DNA from 4 places in the Bradyrhizobium sp. B039 genome. Region 3 is predicted to be linked to each of the others. Evidence: predicted binding sites of a transcription regulator. Region 3 holds the regulator's gene; each other region holds the start of a gene.
The links. The regulator LexA, encoded in region 3, represses DNA repair genes until DNA is damaged. The targets are predictions, from matches to a motif close to TGTTCNNNNTGTGTTCNG.
Positions count from the first base shown of each region.

Region 1: the regulator LexA is predicted to act here: its motif matches at 3,715-3,732, upstream of AAFG50_RS11265 (PA0069 family radical SAM protein).
Region 2: the regulator LexA is predicted to act here: its motif matches at 2,853-2,870, upstream of AAFG50_RS06570 (ribonuclease T2).
Region 4: the regulator LexA is predicted to act here: its motif matches at 2,147-2,164, upstream of recA (recombinase RecA).

Region 1 is NZ_CP152416.1:2,374,178-2,379,205, reverse strand. It holds gene AAFG50_RS11280 (glycosyltransferase family 39 protein) at 1-867, opposite strand, end outside; gene AAFG50_RS11275 (ribonuclease HII) at 1,113-1,973, opposite strand; gene AAFG50_RS11270 (VOC family protein) at 2,050-2,505, opposite strand; gene AAFG50_RS11265 (PA0069 family radical SAM protein) at 2,530-3,693, opposite strand; gene AAFG50_RS11260 (phosphoketolase family protein) at 3,904-5,028, shown strand, end outside.
Region 2 is NZ_CP152416.1:1,409,794-1,414,821, reverse strand. It holds gene AAFG50_RS06590 (ATP-binding protein) at 1-1,234, shown strand, start outside; gene AAFG50_RS06585 (DUF3617 family protein) at 1,283-1,813, opposite strand; gene AAFG50_RS06580 (hypothetical protein) at 1,858-2,151, opposite strand; gene AAFG50_RS06575 (hypothetical protein) at 2,333-2,797, shown strand; gene AAFG50_RS06570 (ribonuclease T2) at 2,917-3,621, shown strand; gene rlmJ (23S rRNA (adenine(2030)-N(6))-methyltransferase RlmJ) at 3,746-4,606, shown strand; gene AAFG50_RS06560 (cold-shock protein) at 4,857-5,028, shown strand, end outside.
Region 3 is NZ_CP152416.1:4,917,853-4,922,880, forward strand. It holds gene AAFG50_RS22975 (alpha-hydroxy acid oxidase) at 1-14, shown strand, start outside; gene AAFG50_RS22980 (HAD family phosphatase) at 29-655, shown strand; gene AAFG50_RS22985 (hypothetical protein) at 821-1,039, shown strand; gene glp (gephyrin-like molybdotransferase Glp) at 1,263-2,474, shown strand; gene lexA (transcriptional repressor LexA) at 2,650-3,345, shown strand; gene AAFG50_RS23000 (hypothetical protein) at 3,633-3,824, shown strand; gene AAFG50_RS23005 (hypothetical protein) at 4,018-4,449, shown strand; gene AAFG50_RS23010 (GAF domain-containing protein) at 4,674-5,028, shown strand, end outside.
Region 4 is NZ_CP152416.1:6,000,302-6,005,329, reverse strand. It holds gene AAFG50_RS28625 (hypothetical protein) at 1-139, opposite strand, end outside; gene AAFG50_RS28620 (hypothetical protein) at 1,633-1,839, opposite strand; gene recA (recombinase RecA) at 2,239-3,327, shown strand; gene AAFG50_RS28610 (hypothetical protein) at 3,432-4,427, shown strand; gene gcvP (aminomethyl-transferring glycine dehydrogenase) at 4,566-5,028, opposite strand, start outside.

The DNA of each region.
Region 1 (5,028 bases), 2.5 Mb from region 3:
CAGCGGCTCGACCGGCGGGCGGTAGATGATCGGCGCCTCCTCGCCCTTGGCGAGGAACAGGCCGGTGTTGAGGAAAGTCAGCGCCGGGATCGCCGCCGCGCCAAGCACGAGCCCGCCGAGCAGCCAGGCCGCGTGGATCGCGCGGGTGCTCAGCTCGGCGACCGCAGGCAGGGCCGGCGGGACCAGCGTCTCGGCGCGCATCAGCCAGACGGCATAGGGCAGCGCGAGCACGGCGACGACGATCAGCGCGAACAGCGGATCGAGCGCGCGCAGCGTGCGGCGGCCGCCGGCGGTCGCAAACGCGAAGACGACGAGCAGCAGGAGCAGGAAGACCGCCGCGGGCGTCGTCAGCAGCAAAAGCCCGGCCTCGATCGACCAGGCGAACCAGGCGTTGCCGCGGCGCTGGCCGATGATCTGCCAGGAATGCAGCAGCAGCAGCGCCCACAGCGGTCGCGCCAGCACCAGCGGGCCGAAGTCGAGCGCGGGCGAGGAGAAGGCCAGCACCGTCATCGTCAGCAGCACGGCCAGCACCGCCTGCTGCGAGCCGACCACGGCGCGGGAGAGATGGTAGAGCGCGATGAAGGTCGCGATCTCGCAGACCTCGGCCAGCACATAGACGCCGAACATGTGGCCGCCCGCGGCGCGATAGGCGATGTCGGCGAGCCAGACCGGCAGCGGCGGGCCGAGATCGGTGCCGACCTGGTATTCCCTGCCGAAGGCCAGGAGGGTCGCAAGGGTGCCGGGCGGGCTGCGATAGAACGCCAGCGCCACGAACAGCCACATCGCGGCCTGGAGCAGCACGACGATCCACACGATCAGCCGCGGCCGGGCGCGAATGAGCTCGATGACCAGGGAGGTAAACCGCATGCAACGCCCGAAAGATGCAGCCAACCCGTCCAGCCGGCCCTATTCGCTCACGAGTGTTTTGATAAAGGGCGCTACGCGTTGTGGCAACGACCGTCTGCTCGTCATGCCCGGGCTTGTCCCGGGCATCCACGTTCTTCGTACCTCGGCAAAGACGTGGATGGCCGAGACATAGGCGAGCGGAAGCGACGCCATTCTTCGGACGGCTAGGCCCGGCCATGACGATGTGGAGGTTGCGGGACTAAACCCTAGAGATTCGCCGACGCGTCGATCTCAACGCTTGCTTCCACCCGCACCTCGACCTCGGTCGCCGCGAACAAGTCGCGCACCGGCTCGACTGTCCAGGGCATGTGCTTGGCGCGGGCGGCGGCGACGGGGGCGAAGAAGCTGCGGTGGTGGACGGTCGGGCCGAGGCGGTTCAGCGCGTCGAGATGCTCGGGGACGCCGTAGCCCTTGTGCTGCTCGAAGCCATAGCCCGGGCAGTCCTGCGCCAGCGCGCACATCAGCCGGTCGCGCGTCACCTTGGCGACAATGGACGCCGCCGCGATCGACAGGACGATACCGTCGCCGCCGATCACGGCCTCGCAGTCGCATTCCGTATCGAGCCGGTCGCGGCCGTCGACGAAGACGTGGCGGGGCGCCTCGGGCAGCGCCACCACGGCGCGCTTCAGCGCCCACAGCGAGGCGCGCAGGATGTTGTCGCGGTCGATCCGCGCGGGCGAGGCGACCGCGACCGAGACCTGCGCGGTGGCGCAGATCTTGTCGAACAGCTTTTCGCGCTGCTCCGCCGTCAGGCGCTTGGAATCGTCGATACCGCGTGGAATGCGGTCGGGGTCGAGAATCACTGCGGCCGCCACCACGGGACCGGCGAGCGGCCCGCGGCCGGCCTCGTCGCAGCCCGCAACCGGCCAGATGCCGCGCTTGATCAGCGCGCGCTCGCGGCGGAAGCTCGGCGGCGCGACGGCAATGACGCCTTTCGGGCCCGCGCTCTTGCCGGTCGAAGGCTTGGCCGCCGAGGCCTTTCCAGCCTTTGCAGGTGCAGCCTTCCTCGCAGCGTCCTTGCTGGGCGCAGCTTTGGCCGACGTCTTGGCGGATTTATCCCGAATCATGGCGGGGATCGTGCGCAAGCGGCCCTGCTTGCGCAACCGGGAACCCCTCGCAATTCCCGTTATTCAGGCGAGCCGCCTACTCGGCCAGATGCACCCGCCGGTCCTCACCGACCTCGATGCCCGGCGCGACCACGACCTCCCAGGGATGGCCGTCGGGGTCGGCGAAATAGCCGGAATAACCGCCATAGTCGGTCTCGTGCGCCGCTTTCAGCAGCGCGGCGCCCTTGTCGACAGCGAAGGCCAGCACCGCATCGACCTCCTCGCGCGTGGCGCAGTTCCAGGCGAGCGTGATGCCGCGGAAGGTCGTCGGCCTGGGCTTATCCGGCAAGGCCGCGTCGGCCGCGAGCTGGTCCCAGTGAAACAGGGCAAGCACCGGACCGCCGGTATCGTAGAAGGCGACGGCCTCGCCGGTCGCCTTCAGCCGGCGCGAAAAGCCCAGCGCATCATAGAACGCGATGCTGGCGCGAATGTCGCTCACACCCAGCGTGATGACCGTGAGCCGCGGCACCGGGGGCGGCAGTTCCTTACTCATGACACACCTCGTTCGCCTCGGCTCCTAGAACAGGCTGAGCTGATCGCCGTTCCGCTTCGGCCGCGCGAAGTGATCCATCGTCAGTTTTGCGCGACGCTTGTTGAGCCCCAGCCTGTCGCAGGCGATCTCGAAGCGGCGGCCGATGGTCCAGGCCATCGGGCCGGTGCCCTTCATGCGCTCGCCCCATTTCGCGTCGTAGTCGCGGCCGCCGCGCATGTCGCGGATCAGCGTGAAGACGTGGCGATAGCGGTCCGGATAGTTCGCCATCAGCCATTCGCGGAAGAGGTCGCGCACCTCCAGCGGCAGCCGCAGCAGCACGTAGGAGGCTTCCTTGACGCCGGCATGGGCGGCCGCATCGAGAATTCGCTCGATCTCGGAATCGTTCAGCGCGGGAATCACTGGCGCGACCATCACGGTGGTGGGAATGCCGGCATCGGAGAGCTGCTTCAGCGCCTCCAGCCGCTTCGGCGGCGTCGAGGCCCGCGGCTCCATGGTGCGCGCCAGCTTTGGATCGAGCGAAGTCACCGAGATCGCGACCTTGGCGAGGTTGCGCTTGGCCATGCGCGAGAGAATGTCGATGTCACGCACCACCAGCGCCGATTTGGTGACGATGCCGACGGGATGACCAGCGCGCTCCAGCGCCTCCAGGATGCCGCGCATGATTTTTCGCTCGCGCTCGATCGGCTGATAGGGATCGGTGTTGGTGCCGATCGCGATCATCCGCGGCTCATAGCCTGCTGCTGCGAGCTCCTTCTCGAGCAGCGCCGGGGCCTCCGGCTTGACGAACAGTTTGGACTCGAAGTCGAGCCCGGGCGACAGGCCGAGATAGGCATGGGTCGGCCGCGCGAAACAGTAGACGCAGCCGTGCTCGCAGCCGCGATAGGGGTTGATCGAGCGGTCGAAGCCGATATCGGGGGAATCGTTGCGGGTGATCACCTTGCGCGAGGTGTCGACCGCGACCGTGGTCTTGAATGGCGGCAGCTCTTCCAGGCTCTGCCAGCCGTCGTCGAAGGCGACGCGCGCCTCGGCCTCATAGCGGCCGCTGGCGTTGGACTGCGCGCCCCGCCCCCGCCTGCGCTGCTTGTCGATGGCGACAGCGAGCTCGGGGAAATCAGAAGGCGCACCCGCCGGCTCGGAGGGCGCCGTGACCGGCGGGTGCTTGAGAGCATGAGAGGATGCTGGACTCATGAAGCCAAGATAGCACGCCAAAGGAACAAATCAAGAACAAGAACAAAAAACGTGAAAACAACCCCATGCACAGTAGAGGCGCCCAAACTTCGGGCGCCTGCCTTTGACCTCACGCAACATCGCCGTCACCACGATCTCGTTTGATGCCGCGAAGGATCGATCGCGCCGGAACTCGGTTGGTGACGATCCCGGGTGAAGGTCGGCAGGAACATGACAAATCAACAACAATCGGCCGCCGCGAGCAGCGACCTCGATCTCCTCGATCGCTACTGGCGCGCCGCCAACTACCTCTCTGTCGGGCAGATCTACCTGCTCGACAACCCCCTGCTGCGCGAACCGCTGCGGGCCGAGCACATCAAGCCGCGTTTGCTCGGCCATTGGGGCACGACGCCCGGCTTGAACTTCATCTACGCCCATCTCAACCGCGTCATCCGCGCGCTGGACCTCAACGTGCTCTATGTCTGCGGTCCCGGCCATGGTGGCCCGGGCATGGTCGCCAACACTTATCTCGAAGGCAGCTACAGCGAGATCTATCCTAACATCGCGCGCGATGCGGACGGATTGCGCAAGCTATTCCGGCAGTTCTCCTTCCCCGGCGGCATCCCGAGCCACGCCGCGCCGGAGACGCCCGGCTCGATCCACGAAGGCGGCGAGCTCGGCTACGCGCTGGTGCACGCCTATGGCGCGGCGCTCGACAATCCCGACCTGGTCGTCGCCTGCGTCGTCGGCGACGGCGAGGCCGAAACCGGCCCGCTCGCGGCGTCCTGGCACTCCAACAAGTTCCTGAATCCGGCGCATGACGGCGCGGTGCTGCCGATCCTGCACCTCAACGGTTACAAGATTGCCAACCCGACCGTGCTCGGACGAATGTCTGACAGCGAGATCCGCGATCTGTTCCGCGGGTTCGGCCACGAGACCCTGTTCGTCGAGGGCGACGATCCCAAATTGATGCACCGGATCATGGCGGATGCGCTCGACGTCGCATTCGCCAGCATCCGCTCGATCCAGCAGCACGCCCGCGACGGGCGCAAAAACGTCGAGCGGCCACGCTGGCCGATGATCGTGCTGCGCAGCCCGAAGGGCTGGACCGGTCCGAAGGAAGTCGACGGCAAGAAGGTCGAAGGTTTTTGGCGCGCGCATCAGGTGCCGGTCGCAAGCTGCCGCGAGAACCCTGCGCATCTGAAGGTGCTCGAAGACTGGATGCGCAGCTACGAGCCGGAGAAACTGTTCGACGCGAGCGGCGCGCTCGTCCCCGAGCTCCAGGCGCTGGCACCCGAGGGCAATCGCCGCATGGGCGCCAATCCGCATGCCAATGGCGGATTGCTGAAGAAGGAG
Region 2 (5,028 bases), 3.5 Mb from region 3:
GCAATCGGTCGTCGCCTTCGTGTTCATGGAGCGGCACTGGAACACGGTGACGCGCCGCCTGTCGGCCGCAGTGGTGCAGGACATCGCCGCGCTGATCGACATCTACAAGGGCTATCCGCAGGACAAGGATCGCGACCAGATCCGCCGCATCGCGCAGCAACGCCTCGGACTCGTGGTCGACTTCCTGCCCGCCGGCGACATGCCGCCGCCAGGACCAAAGCCGTTCTTCTCGCTGCTCGACCAGACGCTGTCGGTGCAGCTCGGCCGCCAGATCGGGCGCTCGTTCTGGATCGACACGGTCGGCCGCTCCAACCTCGTCGAGATCCGCATCCAGCTCGACGACGCCGTGATGCGCGTGTTCGCGCAGCGCAGCGCCGCTTACGCTTCGAACTCGGAGATCTTCCTGTTCTGGATGGTCGGCACGTCCTCGATCCTCTTGATCGTCGCAGTGCTGTTCCTGCGCAACCAGATCAAGCCGATCCTGCGCCTTGCCGATGCCGCCGAAAGCTTCGGCAAGGGCCGCGAGGCGCCGAACTTCAGGCCGCGCGGCGCGCGCGAAGTGCGACGCGCGGCGGTCGCCTTCCTCGAGATGAAATCGCGCATCGAGCGCACGATGGAGCAGCGCACCGCGATGCTGGCCGGCGTCAGCCACGACCTGCGCACCATCCTGACCCGCTTCAAGCTCGAGCTGGCGCTGATCGGCGACAGCCCGGAGCTCGAAGGCATGCGCAAGGACGTCGACGAGATGTCGATGATGCTGGAGGACTACCTTGCGTTTGCCCGCGGCGATTCCGGCGAGCAGTCGCAGCCGACCGACATGGCGCAGGCGCTCGAGGAGCTGCGCAGCGATGCCGAACGCCACGGCCACGCTGCAACCGTCGCATTCAACGGACTGCCGGTGGTGACGGTGAAGCCGGCCTCGTTCAAGCGCTGCCTCGCCAACCTCGTCACCAATGCGGCGCGCTACGGCAAGAGCATCGCCATCACCGGCCAGCGCGATCACCGTTATCTGACCGTCACGGTCGACGACGACGGCCCGGGCATCCCCGCGCATCTGCGCGAAGAGGTGTTCAAGCCGTTCCTGCGGCTGGACAACGCCCGCAACCAGGACGAAGGCGGCACGGGCCTTGGCCTCGCCATCGCCCGCGACATCGCCCGCTCGCATGGCGGCGACATCACGCTGGGCGACAGCCCGATGGGCGGATTAAGGGCGAGCGTGCGGATACCGGTGTAACTGCCGTAGCCCGGATTTCGCTACGCTCCATCCGGGCTACAATCTCGCCTACTTCGGCAGCAGGGCCTTCAGCTTGTCGACGTCGCGCACGTTCATCTTGAAGCCGCCGGGCATCACGATGTCGCCGGGCTTCTGGTCCGGCTTGCAGGCGCCCAGCCATTTCGCTTCGAGCGTCATGGTGGTGTCGCGCCCCGCCGCGCCGGCGGCGCCGCCTTGCGCGTGCGAGGTGGTCTTCACCGTATAGGCCGAGTTGAAATCGCCCGTGATCTCGGCGTGCGAGGTGGTGCTGATGCCGGCGACGCTGCACTCGGAATCGCTGACATAACCGGTCGCGGTCTTCTTGATGTCCTGCTTGGCGCAGATCTGCTTGGCCATCGGGGAGACGTTGTTGTTCATCTCCTTGTCGACGGTCTCGTCGGTGCAGTGCTGCATGGTCATTTCCGGCATCTGCGAGCCGGTCCTGACCATTTTCAATTCCCACAGGCCGGCCTTGCGCACCGGCAGATCGTCGGCACTGGCGCCGCCTGCCGACACCACAAGGCAAAGGGCCGAGCCGAGCAAAGCAAGTTTGCGCGTCATGTGGGAAGCTCCCGGCTGAGAGATCGCTGCGTTACGAAAACGCCTCAGTACAGCGTGCGGATCGGCTGGTTGGCGGCGCCATAGGGCACCCAGCGGCAGGAGAACGAGATGTAGCCGCCCTCATAGGCCTGCACGCCGAGGAATTTGACGACCTTGCCGTACCGCGCGCAATGATCGACCGCGACCTGCCGCGCATCGACCTGATTGGCCATCGAATAGGCGATGATGCCGCCGGTGTCGTTGCCCTTGAACGGGGGCACAGGAAGGATATCGGCGCGCGCCGACTGGCCCGCCATCATACCCAGGGCAAGAAGGCCCGCGGCCGCAATGATTCGCATTCCCGTTACTCCAATTGGTTGGCGCCAGTTTACGGTGCCGGGACGGAAGTGAAAAGAACTGAAGCCCTGTCGGATGCGACGTTCTGGTCAACTCCTGGCCAAGTGTTGCCGCGCTGCACTTGACCTCACCCGCCCTTCGCGGCACCGTCCGACCTCCGCAGATCATCTGTCTGGATTGCCCATGCGCGCCTCGACCTCCCTGAAATCGCTCCGCTTTGCCGCCGTGCTCGGCCTCATGTTCGGGGCGCTGTCGCTCGGTGAGGCCAGGGCCGCCAATCCGCTGGAGCTGAATTTCTGGCTGAGCGGACCGCGCTATGACGGCAATGTGGCAGATTGCGACAAGGCGCTGCCGACGATCGCCACCCAGTTCTGGGAGAAGGAAAGCGCCTTCTGGAATTCCTCGTTGAAGATCACCGGCTTCTCCGCCGTGCACGAGACCGCGTTCCGACCCTGGCAGTCCGACAATATTCCGCGCCGCTATTGCACCGGCGAGGCCATGCTGAACGACGGCAAGGTGCGCAAGGTGCATTTCTCGATCATCGAGGATGGCGGCTTCGCTGGTTACGGCAATGGTGTCGAATGGTGCGTGGTCGGACTCGACCGCAACTGGGCCTACAATCCGGCCTGTCGCGCCGCCAAGCAGTAATTTGACAGCCCTGATTCGGACCGGGCCAGCGGCCTGACGAGGGCCGCCCGAATTTTGTTCTTGAAATGTTCTTATCGCCTGCTAGGCTCGATTGCACAGTCTAGTTGAGGGGCGTCGCCATGTTTCATTCCAGATTGCATTCGTTCTCCCGCCTGATGATCTCGCTGACCCTGGCCTTGACCTTTGCCGCCGGGCTGGTCTTGCCGGCGGGCGTCGCGACAGCGCAGGACAGGCGGCAGAACGCGCCCGGCGAATTCGATTTCTATGTGCTGTCGCTCTCGTGGTCGCCCTCCTTCTGCGAGGAGGCGGCGGAGCGCGGCGGCCGCTCCCAGATCCAGTGCAGCGGCCGGCCCTATTCCTTCGTGGTGCACGGGCTGTGGCCGCAATATGAGAACGGCTTCCCGGAATATTGCCAGCGGCCGGCGCCGCGGCTGAACCGCAGCATCGTCTCCTCGATGCTCGACCTGATGCCGGCGCCGGGCCTGATCTTCAACGAGTGGGACAAGCACGGCACCTGCTCGGGGCTCGCCGACCGCAGCTATTTCGAGACGATCAGGAAAGCGCGCGCCGCGATCAAGATTCCGGCCGAATATCTGGAATTGTCGCAGGCCAAGACCGTGGCGCCTGCCGACGTCGAGGAGGCCTTCATCAAGGCCAATCCGGGCCTCGGCAGCGCCGCCGTCTCGGTCACCTGCAACCGGACGCGGCTGTCCGAGGTCCGCATCTGCCTCAGCAAGGACCTGCAATTCCGCGCCTGCGAGGAGATGGACCGCCGCGCCTGCCGCCGCGACCAGGTGACGATGCCGCCGATCAGGGGTGGGTAGCTGCTAAATCAGCTCCGTCATTCCGGGGCACGCGAAGCGTGAACTATGGTGCGCAGTTCGGTGCTACGTACCGCCCCGGAATGACGGGAGTTACTTTCATCGCGCGATGTCGTAACTCTCCGCCATGAACTACCGTCACGCCTTTCATGCCGGCAACTTTGCCGATGTCATCAAGCACATCGTGCTGGCGCGCATCCTCACTTATTTGCAGGACAAGCCGGGGGCGTTCCGCGTCATCGACACCCATGCCGGCGCCGGCCTCTACGATCTCGAAAGCGACGAGGCGCGGCGCGGTGGCGAATGGCTGACCGGCATCGCGCGACTGATGCAGGCGCGCCTGTCGAACGAGACCGCGGCGCTGACAAAGCCCTATCTCGACATCGTCCGCGCCTTCAATCCGAAGGGCGAGCTCAAGGCCTATCCGGGTTCGCCGCTGATCGCGCGCGGCCTGCTCAGGCCGCAGGACCGCCTCGTCGCCTGCGAACTCGAGCCGAAGGCACGCAAGGCGCTGATCGACGTGCTGCGCCGCGACGAGCAGGCGCGCGTGGTCGATCTCGACGGCTGGGTGGCACTGCCGGCCTTCGTGCCGCCGAAGGAGCGGCGCGGGCTCGTGCTGATCGACCCGCCGTTCGAGGCAAAGAACGAGTTCGAACGGCTGGGCGAAGCCTTCTCGGAGGCTTTCGCAAAATGGCCGACCGGTATCTATGTAATCTGGTATCCCGCCAAGAGCCGTCGCGCCACCGATACGCTGGCACAGCTCGTGGCGCGGCTCGCAGCCGCAGCAAAGCCACCGGGCAAATGCCTGCGCCTCGAGTTCAGTGCCGCGCCGCAGCTTGACGGCGCAGCCCTCACCTCCACCGGACTGCTGATCGTCAATCCCCCTTACACGCTGCATGGCGAGCTCAAGACGATCCTGCCCGAGCTCGAAATGCCGCTCGGCCAGGGCGGCGCTGCCAGATTCCGATTAGAGGTGCCGAGGCCGTAACACTCCGGCATTCTTGGGAAAAATATGCAGGAGCCGTAGTCAATCTGCAAAGAACCGTATTATGCTATTTCCGTGACTGGCTTTACGTTCCGCTTCCGCGAATGGTTGCGGCGGAGTGAAGGCCTAAGAAAGATCCGGCCGGACCGAAAGGTCCGCCCAAGGATGGCCAGCTCCCGGGCTCCGTACGGCCCGGTCATGTCGTGACGTGAGTCTGCGTCACGACGGAGGAGCAATGAGGGGGAGTTTCCCGATGGCCATGACGGGAACGGTCAAGTTCTTCAACGGCGAGCGCGGCTACGGCTTTATCAAGCCGGATGACGGCGGTCGCGATGTCTTCGTTCACATCACTGCTGTGGAGCGAGCGGGACTGAAGGACCTTGCCGAAGGACAGCGTATTACTTTCGAAGTCGAACCGGACAAGA
Region 3 (5,028 bases):
CTTACCGGTACTGATCCGAAAGGACGCAATGACCTCGCTCTCTCCCGGCAGCGCGGATGCGCTTCTGTTCGACCTCGGGCGCGTCGTGCTCGACATCGATTTCTCCAAGGCGATCGCCTGCTGGGCGAGACACGCCGGCTGCAAGCCGGAGGCGATCATTGCCCGCTATGTGCGCGACAGCGAGGCGTATCGGCTGCACGAGGTCGGCAAGATCAGCGACGAGGAGTATTTCGCCTCGCTACGCGCCTCGCTCGGGATCGGCATCTCGGATGCGCAATTCCTCGAGGGCTGGAACGCGATCTTCGCGGGTGAGATGCCCGATGTCGCGGAGCTGTTGCCGCGTGCGGCGAAACAGATGCCGCTCTACGCCTTCTCCAACACCAACCGGCCGCATGTCGACCATTTCTCGAAGGAATACGCCGACCTGCTCGGCCATTTCCGCGAGCTGTACCTGTCGTCCAGCATCGGCCTGCGCAAGCCGGACGCGGCGGCGTTCGACCATGTCGTGGCGGCCATCGGTGTGCCCGCCAGGCGCATCGTGTTCTTCGACGACCTCGCCGAAAACGTCGAGGGAGCGCGGGCGCGCGGATTGACCGCGGTGCATGTGACCTCGCCCCGCGATGTCGGCGACGCGCTCGAGGCGCTGGGAATCTGATCGAGACGCATCGGCCGGCGGGTGAAACCGGGGAGCTCCCGAAACCGATCTGGCCGAGATGAGGAACCAAATCGCTTTGTACATTTTTATACAGAGTTCCGGGAACGGAATGCCCGCTTCCGGACTCTTGAGTCCGTTGGGACTTCTACAGACGGACGTATCATCGTGTTGGGCAAGACCTACCTCACCAAACAAGCCTCTCTTCTGCTCGAATTCGCCAGAACGACTTCGGATGCTGACCTCTCCGCCAAGCTGATCAGCAAGGCCGCCGACCTGAAATCCCAGGCCGATCCGCTGCCCGACAAGGATCAAGGCCCCAAGCCCCCTGACGTGGCTCCCGACGTGGCGCCGGACCTCCGTCCGGACCGCCAGACCGGTCGTTGACCGATGCTGGCCGTGGCTCCCGTCATTGTCGTCCTTGCCATGGCCACGCTCGTTCCCGTCTTTCTCGTCCGTCAGATCATGCCGCGGCAGGGCTGACGGTCCCTCATGACTGGACGGATCAAGCAGGATAAATCCTGATCCGGTCCCATTTTGCTTCATCGCCCGCGCTCGGCTAGAACTCTTGCCGCCCATTCGTCCAGACTTTCCGAGCAGGAGTTTCGCCGTGGCCTTGATGCCGGTTTCTGACGCGCTCGCCGCGGTGCTGGCCGGCGCGGAGCCGCTGCCTGAAGAGATGATTCCCCTCGACGAGGCCTACCACCGCGTGCTCGCACGCGACGTCGCGGCGCGGCGTACCCAGCCGCCCGAGGCGATGTCGGCCATGGACGGCTACGCCGTGCGCGCAGCCGATGCGGCCAGGGTCGACGCGCAGCTCACCATGATCGGCGAGGTCGCGGCGGGCCGGCCGTTCGCGGGAGCGGTCGGCGCCGGCGAAGCGGTACGAATCTTCACCGGCGGCGTCGTTCCCGCCGGCGCGGACGCGGTCGTGATCCAGGAGGATACGGTCGCCGAGGGCAAGCGCATCACGATCAAGGAAGCCGCTATCGCCGGTCGGCACATCCGGCCCGCCGGCGTCGACTTCCGCGAGGGCGACGTGCTCCTTCGCAAGGGAACCCGGCTCACCGAGCGCGACCTCGCGCTCGCCGCCGGGATGAACCACCCGGACCTGCCCATCCGCCGCCGTCCGAAGGTCGCGATCCTCGCCACCGGCGACGAGCTGGTGATGCCGGGCACCACGCCGGGCCCCGGCCAGATCGTCTATTCCAACGGCTATGCCCTGCACGCCCTCGCCCGCCAGGAGGGCGCAGATACCATCGACCTCGGCGTTGCCGCCGATACGCTGGAGGCCACCACAGCCGGCATCCGCCGTGCCCGAGAGAGCGGCGCCGACATCCTGATCACGATCGGCGGCGCCTCGGTCGGCGACCACGATCTGGTCCAGCAGGCGCTGAAGGCCGAAGGCATTGCGATGGCGTTCTGGAAGATCGCGATGCGGCCGGGCAAGCCGATGATGCACGGCCGGCTAGGGGCGATGGGTGTGATCGGCCTGCCCGGCAATCCCGTGTCGTCCTATGTGTGTGGCTTCCTGTTCATGGTTCCGTTGATTCGCGCCCTGTCGGGCCGCGCCGTGATTCACCATCGTCGCGAGCGCGCCGTGCTCGGCCGCGATGTCGGTGCCAATGACCAGCGCGAGGACTATCTTCGTGCGCGCCTGGAGCGGCGCGACGACGGCATGCTTGTCGCCCTTCCCGTCAATCATCAGGATTCCTCGCTGCTTGCGAATCTCGCTGCGGCGCAGGCACTTCTCGTGCGCGCGCCGTTCGCGCCGAAGGTCGAGGCAGGCGCGCCTTGCGAGGTGCTGCGACTGCCCGCCTGAACGCACTGGTCCTGCGCGTTCCGCGAACTTTGTCGCGTTCACGGTAAATTAAGCAGTTGCGGAACACATATCGAACATATAGTGTCCGTTCATGATTTGTTTCGAGCATCTGGCGGCTCGCCGCTGAATTCACCGTCTCGGAATCGAACGACATCAACCGGGGGATTTGGTCGAGATGTTAACGCGCAAACAATACGAGCTTCTGCGATTCATCAGCGAGCGTTTGAAGGAAAGCGGTGTGCCGCCCTCCTTCGACGAGATGAAGGACGCGCTCGACCTGCGCTCGAAGTCAGGCATCCATCGCCTGATCACCGCACTGGAGGAGCGCGGCTTCATCCGGCGCCTGCCCAACCGGGCCCGCGCGATCGAGGTGATCAAGTTGCCCGAGCTGCAGGCCGCCGCTGGCAACCGCCGTGGCTTCACGCCGAGCGTCATCGAGGGCAATCTCGGCAAGGTGCGAGCGAGCTCCAGCGCGGACGAGGGCGAACGCCCCGTTGCGGTGCCGGTGATGGGCCGTATCGCGGCCGGCACGCCGATCGAAGCGTTGCAGACCCGCAGCCACACCATCAGCGTACCGCCCGACATGCTCGGCTCGGGCGAGCACTACGCGCTCGAAGTGCGCGGCGACTCGATGGTCGAAGCCGGCATCCTCGACGGCGACATGGCGCTGATCCAGCGCAATGAGAGCGCCGACACCGGCGACATCGTGGTGGCGCTGATCGACGACGAGGAAGCGACGCTGAAGCGCTTCCGCCGCCGCGGCGCTTCGATCGCGCTCGAGCCCGCCAATGCGGCCTATGAGGTCCGCATCCTGCCGCCCAACCGGGTGAAGATTCAGGGCAAGCTGATCGGCCTGTACCGGAAGTACTGAGTGTGATCCGGACTGGAGGGCCGCGTTAGCGCAAAGTGCGCAGCGGTTTTCCCTCGCGACAAGCGCAGGACGCGCTTGCGCGGAGATCATGCTCAAGCAATCACCTAAAGCGCGCCCCGCCGGTTGGCGACCCGCGCGTTGACGATTGGAGCGGACGATTGTCCGCTCCGGCTGGATAGTCTTTCTGGTTTTGCTCAGATTATCCGGCCCTCCGCTAGCGCTACATCCTCGCCACGCCGCACGAAGCCCTCATCGCTTCGTGGCCCTGGAGATCGAGGAGACAATCAATGCGCAAGATCGTTTTGACGGTGGCGCTGATCGCAGCATCCGCGTCGCAAGCCTTCGCCGCACAGTCGCACCATGCCCGCAGGGCAACGCAGACGACGAGCGAGCAATTGCGCAATGCCCGCAACGCCGTCGCGCAGCCGTCGCAACCCGCCTGGCAATATTCGGGCTGGTCGGCACCTGCTGGTCGCTGACGAAGATGCACGCCAAATGCACGGAAGCGGTTTTTGTTCCTGACGCATTTGAAAAAGATATTGTGATGGCAGCCTGCGGAGCCAAGCCGCAGATTTGCCTACAACCAAGAAGACGCTAACATGCTTCCACTCTGATAGAGGCCAGTGCCTCCGAAGGAGGCGCGGGTCGCTATCCCTGAATGAGGAGCACCCGATGTGTGACTACAGCCTGCATGCCGTCGCGACGCGTCCCGCACAAGTCGGCGAGACGATCGTCACGACCACCTTCCGCGGCACCTCGACGCGCGGCTTCGCCTCCGAGGCCGACATGTCCGTCGCGGTCTGCCTGCTGCCGGGAACGGAGCTCGCCTTCGCCGACAACGTCCGCTACGACAATCGCTGGATCTGGACGCGCACCATCAACTCCCGCGTCGGCAAGTTCGGCAAGATCGATCCGCACATTCCCGATCGCCATCATGACGCGATCGAATTCCCCGACGGCAAATACGTACTCGTGACGCAACTCGTCGAAGGCCAGCGCGCGACCGTGCTGCAATTGCCGGTGACCCAGCCGGCCGGCGAGCGTGAACACAAGCCGGAGATCATCGCTGACAGGCCGACGATCACACGCCTGCCGATCGGCTGATGCACCTCCCCCCGGCGCAGAGGTCGGGGCCGGGATTGAAATTGCCATCGCCGGCCGTGGCCGGCGAGATGGTATGATTTGCGTCTTCCGGAATCCAATCCGCCGAGATCAGGCTCGCACCTGCCCATCGCACGAAGTTTGCGCGGCCCTGCCTGAATTTTGAACGTCCGTTCCGCGGCCAGATCGCCGATGCTGTCAAAGGCTTGAGGCGGCGGACACGTTCGATGAAAACCTTCATTCGCGTCGTTGAACTCTGGGTGCCGGACCGGACGCGCATGCGGCTGGAATTCGGCGGCGGCCTCTACGGCGAAGGGCTGTCTGCGTTCAAGGCCGTGAGCGAGGACTTGCGCTTCGGATACGACGAGGGCCTTCCCGGCAAGGCCTGGGCCAGCGGCCATCCCGTGATCCTCACTAAATTCGCCAACTCCTATTTCAAGCGGACCGACCAAGCGCTCGCGGCCGGCCTCACCTGTGGCGTGGCGGTGCCGGTGTTTTCAGGCGAATTCTTGCAGGCCGTCATGGTGCTGTTCTGCGGCGACGACGAGGCGCATGTCGGCGCGATCGAGCTCTGGCACAACG
Region 4 (5,028 bases), 1.1 Mb from region 3:
TTTGCACGGAGTCCCACGAGAGGCCGGCGAGCGCGCGGGCGGCTTCTTCCTGCACCGCGAGCAGGTCTCGCAATTCTACACCTTCTTCGTCGGGAACAATCTCGTCCCCGTCGCGCAGGTCGAAGTAATAGATGGCCATCGCAGGCGCTCTCCAGAATGCAGGCGGGAGCGCGCATCTCTCTCAGTCACCGGCGCCTACGGCAGAGCCCCCGGCCGGTGATGGGGGACAATGAGTTGGCGGCCAGTTGGTTGCAGCCTTCAATCCGGCGGTTGCAGTCCGGGCGATCTCAGCCACTCGCTGATGTGAGCGCCGATCTCGGCTTGCCGGGCTTTGCGGATTGTACGCTCACGCTCGATGCCTGGTGGAAGCGATCTGGCTTCCGCATGGAGTCGTTGCGCTTGTTCGGCAAGGCGCTCTTCAAGGGACGTGGTGTGCTTGACATGGCGTCGCTGCATGGCGCTGCTCCTTTCCGGAGGAGACGGGAGCGCTGGTGGCGTTCTCATCACCGATCAAAGCCAGGGGGCGCGCGGTGACGGCACAGTCTGACATGTCCGCTGCCGGACACATGGTCAATCTTGACCACCTCGGGAAAAGTCAACGAAAGCAAATCAGCCTCCGCGATCTTCAAACCGGCCGCTGAGGCCGGCCACTGCCACGGCCTTAATTCGAGGCGAGAGGCTTGGACGGTTCCTTGCCGCTCCTGCCAGCACCAAAATCCGGGTGCTGTCCAATTGGGACACCCGCAATACCGAATTGGGACACCCGAGGGATGCCCCTTTTGAGCAGTCACGACTTCCCGCTAACGGGCATAGGCTGAATTGGCCCACCGGACGGATCCAGCCCCAGTCCGGAGAGCAGGCGGCCCCACCGCGCATCCAGCGAGGCGGGGCCGCTGCATGTGGGGCACTCGCTTGCAAATCCTGACTAAGCCGATTGCCCCATCGCCCGGGGATGGCGCCCTGGTGCATGTTGATGCGCCTGGGCCGGCGGTAGCCTTGGCTGGCCCAGTACCTTGGCCCCAGCTCCCCGTTCCCCTTGAGTTGGGGCCTTTTGCTGTCCGCAAATAAAAACGCCGCCCGCTCAAATATGGCGCGGGCGGCGGCTTTCCAGCCCCAGGGGGGATGATGCAAAACCCCGGTAATCCTTCGTCTGCACACGCCATGCCAAGGTTCATTGTGCCGGAGCAGGACACCCGCGGAGGGGGAATCAGGACCCAGTTCGGTTTAATGCCGATCGAACTCCAGAAGGACCCCAACGTCATTCAGCCCGGGACACTGGGAATTAGCGAAGGAGCCGCCGACAAACAGGACTACTGGCCGCCAACTGAGGCGGCCTTTATTTATTTTTTTCCAGGGATCTGAGCAAAACCGAACATGCAGGATCGCCGAAGCGGTTCATGCTGAGGTCACGACCGCAAAAGCGAAAAAGCTCACCCATGAAGAGTTCGCCTCTTTGCTCGCGGTCGGTCATGCGGCTGCAAATAGCGCTGCGCCTGCGATCCCTGCCAAACATCGCGCCCGATTGATCGCGCTAGGCTACATGGTCTTTCTTCAGGGCAGGCTGCGAATGACCACGCCGGGACGAATCCGGATCTATGCCGGGCAACTCGATACCTGAGGCGTGCTTTGCGCCTACGCTGGCTTTGGCGGTTGAAGCCCCGGCGATGTGAGCCACTCGCTCATGTGCGAGCCGATCTCGGCTTGGCGGGCTTTGCGCAGGAGGTCCTCTCGTTGAGGACCATGGGGGAGGGCTTTGGCCCGTTCGCGGAGACGTTTCGCTTCTTCGGAAAGTCGCTCCTCAAGAGGGACGGTTTGCGTGAAACGACGGCGCTGCCTCATGACACAACCTCGTCTTGGTCTTTACGGGTCCTAACCGCAGGGTTTGAGTTCTTGCGAGCTTAATATGCAGTCAGCCTGCCTTCTGTTCCAAAGTGAACGTTTCAGGGTGTTCTTCTGGTGGCCAGGGTGTTCTTCTGGCGGAACGCCCCGGCCCTTATACGCTACACCCATAACGAGTTAATCCTAAACGCGCATGAACAGGTTGTGTCCGATCAAGAACAAATTAGGACATTTCCGAATTCAGCTTAGGACACTGGGGGTTAAATACGGACAGTACCGAAGTCCGCAAAAGAACATATTGCGAACCAGGAACAAATAGGGTACATTGCTTTTATCGCCGGCCCGCCTCGCCAATCGTTTGTCCCCCTAGCGAATCCTCGCCATAAGGAGCACGACCCAATGTCCGCAACTGCCCTGCGTATCGTCGAAGGATCTTCCATGGACAAGAGTAAAGCTCTGGCCGCCGCGCTCTCCCAGATCGAGCGCCAGTTCGGCAAGGGCTCGGTGATGAAGCTCGGCAAGAACGATCGGTCGATGGATGTCGAGGCGGTGTCCTCCGGTTCCCTCGGGCTCGACATTGCGCTCGGCATCGGCGGCCTGCCGAAGGGGCGCGTCGTGGAAATCTACGGGCCGGAATCCTCGGGCAAGACCACGCTGGCGCTGCACACGGTGGCGGAAGCGCAGAAGAAGGGCGGCATCTGTGCCTTCATCGACGCCGAGCACGCGCTCGACCCGGTCTATGCGCGCAAGCTGGGCGTCAACATCGACGAGCTGCTGATTTCGCAGCCGGACACCGGCGAGCAGGCGCTGGAAATCTGCGACACGCTGGTGCGCTCGGGTGCGGTGGACGTTCTGGTGGTCGATTCGGTCGCGGCGCTGGTGCCGAAGGCCGAACTCGAGGGCGAGATGGGCGATGCGCTGCCGGGTCTCCAGGCCCGCCTGATGAGCCAGGCGCTGCGCAAGCTGACGGCCTCCATCAACAAGTCCCACACCATGGTGATCTTCATCAACCAGATCCGCATGAAGATCGGTGTGATGTATGGCTCACCGGAGACCACCACCGGCGGAAACGCGCTGAAGTTCTACGCCTCCGTCCGCCTCGACATCCGCCGCATCGGCGCGATCAAGGAGCGCGACGAAGTGGTCGGCAACACCACGCGCGTCAAGGTGGTGAAGAACAAGCTGGCGCCGCCCTTCAAGCAGGTCGAGTTCGACATCATGTACGGCGAGGGCGTTTCCAAGATGGGCGAGATCCTCGATCTCGGCGTCAAGGCCGGCATCGTCGAAAAGTCCGGCGCCTGGTTCTCCTATGACAGCCAGCGCCTCGGCCAGGGCCGCGAGAACTCGAAGGCGTTTTTGAAGGCCAACCCCGACATCACCGCCAAGATCGAGACCGCGATCCGCCAGAACTCGGGCCTGATCGCCGAGCAGATCCTGGCCGGCACCCCCGAGCGTGACGCCGACGGCGAGGAGCCGGCGGACGAGTAAGTCTTAACGCGGAGAGTTTTTCGCGAGGAGCGGGCACTGAGGACGTTGAGTTGCCGACGTCTTCGGGGCCCGTTTCGTTTTGTGTGGGGGCGGGCGCATCGACGATGAAGCGTATGATCCTGACCAGTTCGTCCGGCGTCGGTCTCACCTACGCGGACCGCGCCGACATGGTTGTCCCGCTCATCTTTCGGTTCGTGTCAGGACCGCTGCCGACGTCGCACCACCTCGATAACTACCTCAAAGGGGGCTCTTTCAGAGGCGAGCCGGACGTGCGGTGGTCCGATCTTGTTGTCCAATCGCCCCAGACCGGTCGTGCGCACCGAGAACTCGGACTGGTCTGGTTCTGCGAGACCTGCGGTGTCGAGCTCATCGAGCTGTGGTTTGATCCCAGCCCGAACAATCAATTGCAGTTGGTCTGGATCCTCGACTATCTCCGCGCCGAACCCTACATGGTCGAGCGTCTGCGATTGCGGCTGGTCGATTTCGATTTGCTCGGAGCAGACGTCGCGGGGCTCCGCGAGCGTACCGTGCGGGCGCTCGATGTGACGGAGCGCGACTTCGAGGTTGCCCGCATGGCCTGGGAGGCCTACCGCGCGCCAACGCCTGAGCTCTGTCTCGGGCTCCTGAGCAGGGATTTCCCCAGGCTACCTTTCCTGAAGCCGGCGATGGAAGCATTGCTGGCAGAACTGCCGTCACCAATCACCGGATTGGGCGCGACGGAAGCGCAGCTTCTCGAACTGATTGCAAGGGGACACAACCGTACCAGGGAGCTGTTTCAGCCGGGCGGCCTGCTCGAAACACGTGTGTACGACCAGTGGGAGCTCGGCCCTTTGCTCGAAGGGCTCGCGTCCGGTCCGATGCCGGCGGTCGCGGGTCTCGAGTCGAAACTCGCAACCCTCGCCCCGCACGATGCGCGAGGTCGCAACGCCGCCTATCGGCGGAGCCGGCTGTTGCTGACGGAGTTCGGCAAAGCGGTGCTTGCGGGCCGGGACGATTTCCGCAGCCACAATCCGATCCGGCGCTGGTGGGGCGGCACGCTTCTGACCAACGAACGGCTCTGGCGCTGGGACGCGCAAAGTCGTTCGCTGGTGGCGCCTTGAGCTAGGTTGCAGGATGGGTAGAGTGCAGAGCCGTAAGGTGGGCAAAGGCGCGCGAGAGCCGTGCCCACCATATCTCAACGTGCACAAATGTGGTGGGCACGCTCTGCTTTGCCCACCCTACGAAACTTCCGTCGCGTCTTACTCCGCCGCTTCCGCGTAGTCGCTCACCGGCGGGCACGAGCACACCAAATTGCGGTCGCCATAGACGTTGTCGACGCGTCCGACCGGGCTCCAGTATTTGTCGGTGCGCGAGACGCCGTCGGGGAAGCAGCCCTCGGCACGGCTATAGGCGCGGGCCCACGCATCGTCGGCGATGTCGTGCACGGTGTGCGGGGCGTGGCGCAAGGGCGAGGCCTCGATCTTGAAGCGGCCGGCCTCGACCTCGGCGATCTCCTTCCGGATCGCGATCATGGCGTCGCAGAAGCGGTCCAGCTCCGCCTTCGATTCCGATTCGGTCGGCTCGATCATCAGCGTGCCCGGCACCGGGAAGCTCATGGTCGGCGCGTGGAAGCCGTAATCGATCAGCCGTTTGGCGATGTCGTCCACGGTGACGCCGCTGGTCGTCTTCAGCGCACGCGGATCGACGATGCACTCATGCGCG